Lujinxingia vulgaris: one gene and its partner. The protein of the gene in region 1 interacts with the protein of each later gene in a pairwise test. Links are inferred from orthologs where the notes say so. Each region holds a gene or a part of one and is shown on either strand. Other genes may lie near its edges.

Region 1 (3,798 bases):
GGGCAGGGAGGTGTGACCGTGGGTCAGGGAGGGGCGACCGGGGCGGTGAGCACGTGAGACAGCCCGATGGGAGCCGAGTTTAGAGAAGAAGTAGCAGCAAGGGAGAGATTTTGTAGCCGGAGGGCGGTGCAATAGGCGCACGAGGGCCTTTTCCTCTCCGGCCTGAAACCTGCGCGTTCAGGGGGAGGGGGCAAGGGAACCAGGTGTAAGGCTCGATTCCCGCTTATGGGCGGTCGCTGTAGACGTCGACCACCGGATATGTCGAATGAGACAGCGCGAGGCCGAGCCCCGAACCTGTCGCTGACGATCAGGAGTTCAGGAGGCAGGTTCGGGCGTACCTCTTGATGCGCGCGATCCGAGCGACCTGGGTCAGGGGATTGTCTGGAGGAGCAGGCGCGCACGTGACGCCGCTGTTGCGACGAAGAGCGATCGTCCCGCAGGGGAAGACGCAGTCTCGCTCGCCATCTTTCCAACGGTTTCGTTGAAAGATGTAGGCTTCCAGAAAATCGCGACGGGCGGCCTCGGCGCGGCTCATCAACTCCCCATCCAGGGTGGCAAATCTCGGGATGAAGCTCCGTGCCGGGGTTGGCGTGTTTGGTGACGAGTAGGGATCGATCTCCAGACGATCTTTTGTGGCGAATTCAAGGGTGGTGTTCTGGGCTTCGCGTTCTGCGAGGATCTCCAGACGAGCTTCTTCAATGAGGGCTTCGAAGTGGTTAATCGTTTTAGCGAGAGGCCACTCTTCGTAGCCGGGGGGCGGCTCAGGCTTCAACTCGATGAACTCGGGGGCGTCGTCGCCGATAAATCTGGCAGGACGCGGAATCCGCATGGTGGTCCCCCAGTCTTTCGGCTGGATCATGAATCCGGGCCATTCCTCCAGGTGGTCGACGAGTCCTGCCCGCACCGGGTTAAGGAGGGTGTAGATCAGCTTGCGATCGCTGGCGTCCTGGTCGAGCAGCACGCAGTCGCAGTAAGTTCCGGCCTCCCAGAAGTGTCCCTTGCGCTGAAGAGCTTTGTTTCGAGCCCGGGCAATGCTCGCGAAGCTGTCGCGAGCCATATTGCTGCGTTCACCCGTGTTGTCCGTGATGACCAGATGGATGTGGTTGGACATGACCGTCACCCCGTGAATGGTCTGGCCGTGACGGTTTGCCGCTCGCGCAAGTGCGTAGCTCGTGAGCTCGGCAACCTCGGCGTCTGGAAGCAGGAAAAAGCGTCGCTCCGAGGTGCGTCGAGTGATAAACACCAGCTGGTCGGGGAGGTGTTGGCGAGGCGCGGTCATGGCAGATCTCCGAGAGAGGTTGGGCGAAAACAGCTCGTGTGTCTGTTATCGGCGTCTCCGGGAGGATCTTGCGTAAATGTCTCAATTTTTTTGGTGGTATGGAGTGTTTTTAGAATGTTTTGAATGAGGGCTTCGCTGGCAAAGTGATGTTTCAAGTGTGAAACGTGAGCAGGTGCTACGTTCGAGTCGTGCGGGAGTCAGGCGGATAACCGGGAGTCAGGCGGATGACCGGGAGTCAGGGGGGAGCGATCGAGGGGGTTACCGAGCAGAAGCGGATAGGGAGGTGGATTATGGCAGGTGGTGAGGTCGAGAATGATGCGCAGCCTTACTGGACGCTTGAGCGCGCCGGGGAGTCGGAGCTGATCGTTGAGCGCAGCAGATTTATCGGGTTTGCGGGTCCGGTTAGCGCGGAAGATGAGGCACTTGTGCGTGTCGATGCGCTGCGCCGTCAGTTTCACGACGCGCGCCACGTCTGTTATGCGATGAGGATCGGGCGGGGTATCGAGCAGATTGAGCGCGGTGCAGATGATGGAGAGCCGAGTCGAAGTGCCGGGTTTCCGATGCTTCAGGTTCTGCAGGGGCGCGAGTTATGCGATACGTTAGTCGTCGTGGTGCGCTATTTTGGAGGGATAAAGCTCGGGGTCGGCGGGCTCGCCCGTGCGTACCGAGAAGCCGCCAGGATGGCGCTGGACGCTGCGGTGGCGGTGGAGCGCTTTCCGGAGGTGGAGGCCGACCTGGTGATTCCCTACTCGGTGCAGGCGCAGGTTGAGCATCTGTTCGACGGCCAACAGGGAGTGCGCGTCATTGCGATGCAATACGGTGCGGAGGTGCGAATGAGACTGGCTATCCGTTGCGTCGAGCTGGAGATGGTAGAAGACCGCCTCGCGGCCCTGTTGCAGCGAGGCTCCGATGATGTGTTCGATATGCCAGCAGCAGGCAACGAGCCCGACTGAGTTGGCGAAGGAGGGGGATGGTACGAGGTTTGTCGGTATGCGCTAAAAATGCCTCGTTTACGGGGGGCCGGAAGCGATCATCCGCCTGACTCTCGGTTACCCGCCCGGCTCCCGGTTACCCGACTGACTCCCGGTCCTCCACCTGACCCCCGGTCCTCCACCTGACCCCCGGTCCTCCGCCTGACTCCCGGTCTTTGGCCTGACTCCGGGACGCGTCGTTGACGGGGAAGGTGCGGGTTTGCGACGCGATCTTTGGAAGGCAGCGACGAGGAGTGTCAGGGGCGGGTCGCGATCCAGACGAGATGACGACGGCCGCGGTCGCCAGCGGCGTAGGAGGTGTGGCGTTTGACCTGAAAACGCGCCTTTTTTAGACGTCGGGAGAAGGCTTGATCGTCGGAGACTGACCACACGCCGAGGATGCCACCGGACGTCAGCGCGTGGAGGGCTCGCTCGAGGCCGACAGCGCCGTAGAGACCATCATTTTCTCGGGCTGTCAGGGCTTCAGGGCCGTTGTCGACATCGAGCAGGATCGCATCGAAGCGCTCCTGTGTGCGGGCGATATGCGTCGTCACGTCACCTTCCAGCAGCGTGACACGTGAATCGTCGAGGGGGCTGTTGGCAAGCGGTGCGAGGACGCCTCGGTTCCAGGCGACGACCTCGGGGACGAGCTCGCTGATAAAGACCCGGGCGTCGGGGCGGAGAGCATCAAGGGCGGCCCTCAGCGTAAACCCCATACCGAGCCCACCGATGAGAACGCGGACGTTGGGGCGATGGGCGATGGGAGCAACACCGCGGCTACCCAGGGCATCCTCGGAGCCGTGGGCGCGTGACGTCATCAATTCCACACCGTGAGCACGAAGCACGTACTCCTGATCACGCTGCTGAAGGAGCAGCTCTCCGCCATCAGGAAGCGTCGTGCGTTCCAGGGTGAACCAGGGTTTCATACGAATCTCACAGAGTCAGGCATGGGGCGTTGAACGATGCCGGGGAGGGGAGTGAGGCCGGGGCGTACGGCCGCGCTTGCGTACTCTTAGCGTCCGGGGGAAGGGACGCGCTAGTTCAAAAGCAGATAGAGCCCAACGATCGGGGCTGTCATCAGCAGAGAGTTCAGGGTGGCGAGTGCGACCAGCGGTGTCAGAGCGATGGTCCTGGTTTTGCTGCGCAGACGAAGAAGGCGAGCGTGTGCAGCGCCGAGGGTTTCGAGTGCAGCGCCGCCGGGTTCCGGCGACGTGGCGGCAGATGTGCGATTGGGGGAATCCGTTTCGGGCTCGGTGGGGCGAAGCGTGCGGGAGATCAGGCGCGCGATGGTTTTGTCGAGAGCCCAGGTGAGAGGTCGGGCGAAGATGCCCGCGGCCTGCTGTGAGGCACGACGTACCACCGGATAGAACAGCCCCTGGTAGAGCGTGTGAGAGAGTGTCTGGAGCGCACTGGCTGAGAGCTTTCCCCGACGCAGGGAATCAACTTCGGCCATCGCCGACTCCAGACCTTCGATGACCATTACGACCAGTTGCCAGATGTTGTCCATGGCGAGGTCGACGACGCGGACCGCGCCCCAGGTGGCGCCGA
Region 2 (3,942 bases), on another replicon or contig:
ATGTGCCCGCCCCCGTCGACGCGTTGCAGATCGTCCCCGGCCATCCCGAGCCCCGCGCGATCCTCTTCGGCCCGGTTCGCCCCACCTTTGAGGCCGCCTGCAAGATCGCCGGCGAAGCATTCTTCTACACCAGTGAACCCCTGCCCTGGCTGCACCTGAAGTTGCCGCCGAGCAAGTCCGACAACTTCTACCAGGCCTCGCGCGCGGCGACCTACGCCGCGCTTGTCGAAAAGGGCGCGCTCACCCCCGGAGGGTGGATTGTGCTGGAAGCCGACTGCCCCGAGGGGCTCGGCTGCGGCGATGGCGAGCGCGCCTTTGCCCGCGCCCTGGCCCGTGGCCGCGACGCCCTGCTCGCTGAACTTCGCGGCGAACAACGCTCCCCGGAGCCGGGCGCCGGCGGCCAGCAGCGCGCCTACGTGCTGGCGATGGCGCTGGAGCGAAATCCCATCGCTCTCATCTCGCCACAACCTCTCCCCGAGCTCGACGCGGTCGGCATTCGCCAGTTCCGAAGCCTCAAAGAGGCTCACCGCGCGCTCAACCTGCCCCTGGTCACCGGGGTCTCCCTGCCCGACATCTTCACCGGGCTCCCCATCCTCAAGCACTGAGCACGCCCGCGCTGTGGTGCACACCTTAAACGCAAAAAAAGAGCGTCCCCGCCCGAATCTCCGGCGGGGACGCTCTTCTGACTTCAACGCCCGACCTCACACGTCCCGACGTCATCGTCGGGGCGCGCAAGGCCGCACGTTGGCTTAGCTCGCGTTCTTCTGCTCGATGAGCTCCAGCGCTTTCTCCAACGTCATGTCGTCGGGGTTGGTGCCCTTGGGAAGCGAGGCGTTGACCTTGCCCAGCTTCACATAAGGCCCGTAGCGCCCGTCGAGCACGTTGATGGGCTTACCGCTGTCCGGGTCGGTGCCCAGCTCTTTGAGCACCTTGCGGCTGTTGGAGCGGCGGCCCTTGGGCTGCGCCAGCAGCTCCAGCGCCTGCTCCAGCGTCACCGTAAAGACCATCTCCTGCTCGGGCAGGTTGCGGTACTCCTTGACGTGTTTGACGAAGGGCCCGTAGCGCCCGATGCCCGCCTCCACCGGCTTGCCATCTTCGGGGTGCTTGCCCAGCTCGCGCGGAAGATCGAGGAGCTGCGCGGCCTGTTCCAGCGTCACATCTTCAGGCTTCATGCCCTTGGGCACCGAGGCCGTCGGCGGCTTCTTGTTATCTTCGGTGCGCTCACCCAGCTGGAAATACGGACCAAAGCGGCCATTCATCAAAAAGATCGGCTCGCCCTTCTCCGGGTGAATCCCCAGCGACTCGGGGCCCTGCTCGCGCTTCTCCAGCAGCTCCAGGATCTTCTCATAATCCAGGTCGGCCGGCGGGATGTCGTCGGGCACATCGACGGTCTTGGTCTCACCCTCGACCTCGATCTGCACGTAAGGCCCGTAGCGCCCCACCTTCAGCTTGGCCGGGAAGTCCTCCAGGGTGACCTCACGGGCAAGGTCGGGCTCGATCTTCTCTTCGCCCTCATTGACCTTGTCGGCAAACGCCCCTTCGCGGCGGTAGAACTGGTGGAGGTACTCGACTTTGGAGCCCTTGCCGGCGGCGATCTCATCGAGATCATCTTCCATCCGGGCTGTAAACTGCGTATCGACCAGCTCGCCGAAGTGTTTTTCGAGAAACTCGGTGACCGCAAAGGCCATGTACGTCGGCACCAGCGTGCGACCCACCTTGCGGCCGTACTTCTCACCGGCGGTGATCTTGCTCATGATCGTGGCGTAGGTACTCGGACGGCCCACGCCTTCTTCTTCGAGCACCTTGACCAGCGAGGCTTCGGTGTAACGCGCCGGCGGCTTGGTCTCGTGACCGATGGCCTCAAGCTCATTGCAGTCGACCTGTCCGCCCTCTTTGAGTGCGGGCAGGAGCACTTCGCGATCTTCGAGGGCCGCCTCCGGATCATCGGCCCCTTCGACGTACGCGCGCATAAAGCCCGCGAAGTCGATGCGGTTGCCGTTGGCGCGGAACATGTAGGTGTGCTCGTCGTCGCTGACCTTCAGGTCCACGCGCACGCTGGTCTTTTTGGCGTCGGCCATCTGGCTGGCCACGGTGCGCTTCCAGATCAGATCGTAGAGCTTGCGATCTCGCCCTTTAAGCCCCGACTTCTTCGGGTGCACAAAGGCATCACCGGTGGGGCGAATCGCCTCGTGGGCCTCCTGAGCGCCCTTGGACTTCGAGGCGTAGACCCGCGGCTTATCGGCCACGTACTCCGCACCGTAAAGCTCTCCGGCGGCCTTACGCGCAGCGTTGAGCGCCTGCTGCGAGAGGTTCACCGAGTCGGTACGCATGTAGGTGATAAAACCATTCTCGTAGAGCGACTGCGCAACCCGCATCGTATCGGAGGCCGACATCCCCAGCTTACGGCTGGCCTCCTGCTGCAGGGTCGAGGTGATGAAGGGCGGCTTGGGCCGGGTGGTGTAGGGGCGCTCGGTGATCTCGTTGACCGTCCAGGGGCGGCTGGACAGCTGGTCGACCATCTTTTTGGCCTGCTTCTCGTCGAGGAGCAGAACGTTTTTGCCCTCGGCGATCTTGCCGGTGTTCTCGTCAAAATCTTTGCCGGTGGCCACCCGGGTGCCGTCAACCGCATGGAGCACCGCATCGAAGGCGTTGCCCTTCTCGGCGAGCTGCGCTTTGAGGTCCCAGTAGGAGCCGGTGCGGAAGCGGCGACGCTCGCGCTCGCGCTCCACCAGAAGTCGCACCGCGACCGACTGCACGCGCCCGGCCGAGAGCCCGTACTTGATCTTCTTGCCGACCAAAAGCGAGAGCGGGTAGCCCACCAGGCGGTCGAGGATGCGGCGAGTCTCCTGCGCGGCTACCAGGTGATCATCGACCTCGCGGGTGTTCTCCAGGGCGCGCTCGATCGCCGACTTCGTGATCTCGTGAAAGACCATGCGGTGGGTCGGGCATTTGGGCTTGAGCTCCTCCAAAAGGTGCCAGCTGATCGCCTCTCCCTCACGGTCTTCATCTGTCGCGAGGTAGAGGGCGTCGGCCTTCTTGAGCTCGGCCTTGAGCTCTTTGATGGCCTTCTTGGAGCGGGGATCTTTGACGACATAGACCGCTTCAAAGCCCTCCTCGATGTTCACACCCAGGCTGGCCCAGGACTCCTTTTTATACTTCGCGGGCATCTGGCCGGCGTTGTCCGGGAGGTCGCGGATATGGCCCAGCGAGGCCTTCACCACAAACTCCTTGGGCAGGTACTTTTGAATGGTCTTCGCCTTGGAGGGCGACTCGACGATCACGAGTTTTGACATAGAAGGATTCCGCGCTTCGCTGTTCATTCATTAACAGGGCCCAACGGCTTCGAGGCTCAGATCTACGCGCTCATCACGAGGTGGCAAGCCGCTTTCGCTGCGCGCCCCTTTTGAGGGACCTTTGCACCTACACCCGTTGCCCGTGGGGGGCTTTCATAGAGAAGAGCCCGGGGGTTTGTCCAGCGTCACCGCCGACCGAGTTTGCAAAAGAGCCCCACGCTGCGGCGCAGCGCGGGGCTCCAGAACTCAGGGAAGCCACCCCCGGAGGGCCTCGAGGTCGTCTTACTCCTCGTCGATCTTCTCCGGCGAATCGACCTCATCGCTGCCGGCATCATCGCCAGCCTCAGGCGCGCCGGGGCCTTTGCCAGACTTCATCATCGTGTAGAAGTCGCGCATCTGCTTTTCGAGATCCTCGGCCGAGAGGTTGGAGAGATCCATCTTCTTGAGCTGCTCCTCGTCGATGTCGCCGAGCATGCTCTTGGGAAGATTCTTCATCAGCGTGGGGGCCTGCTTGATGGCCATCTCGAAGATCGGTTTAAACGCCCCGCGGATGTTGCCGGACTCATCAAAGAGCTGATCGAGCATGCCCATGGGGTTGCCCCCGGGCATCTTCGGCCCGCCGCCTGTGCCGCCCTGCCCGAAGGCGTCT

The links.
Region 2: the proteins of FRC98_RS10450 (region 1) and topA interact in binary tests that used the Escherichia coli proteins (3 or more experiments, as listed by UniProt). The link is inferred for Lujinxingia vulgaris from one-to-one orthologs.

What each region holds. Positions count from the first base shown.
Region 1 is NZ_VOSM01000004.1:285,023-288,820, reverse strand. The notes cover bases 445-3,400. They hold FRC98_RS10450 (IMPACT family protein), read left to right. Parts: upstream 445-1,569; coding sequence 1,570-2,232; downstream 2,233-3,400. Other genes in these bases: FRC98_RS10440 (hypothetical protein), read right to left, coding at 3,287-3,400; FRC98_RS10445 (spermidine synthase), read right to left, coding at 2,508-3,176; FRC98_RS10455 (transposase), read right to left, coding at 445-1,279. Outside these bases: more of FRC98_RS10455, read right to left, coding at 308-444; more of FRC98_RS10440, read right to left, coding at 3,401-3,798.
Region 2 is NZ_VOSM01000006.1:281,220-285,161, reverse strand. What follows is about bases 522-3,621. They hold topA (type I DNA topoisomerase), read right to left. Parts: upstream 3,294-3,621; coding sequence 750-3,293; downstream 522-749. Other genes in these bases: FRC98_RS13880 (tetratricopeptide repeat protein), read right to left, coding at 3,576-3,621; FRC98_RS13890 (lactate racemase domain-containing protein), read left to right, coding at 522-605. Outside these bases: more of FRC98_RS13890, read left to right, coding at 1-521; more of FRC98_RS13880, read right to left, coding at 3,622-3,942. UniProt on the Escherichia coli protein: Releases the supercoiling and torsional tension of DNA, which is introduced during the DNA replication and transcription, by transiently cleaving and rejoining one strand of the DNA duplex.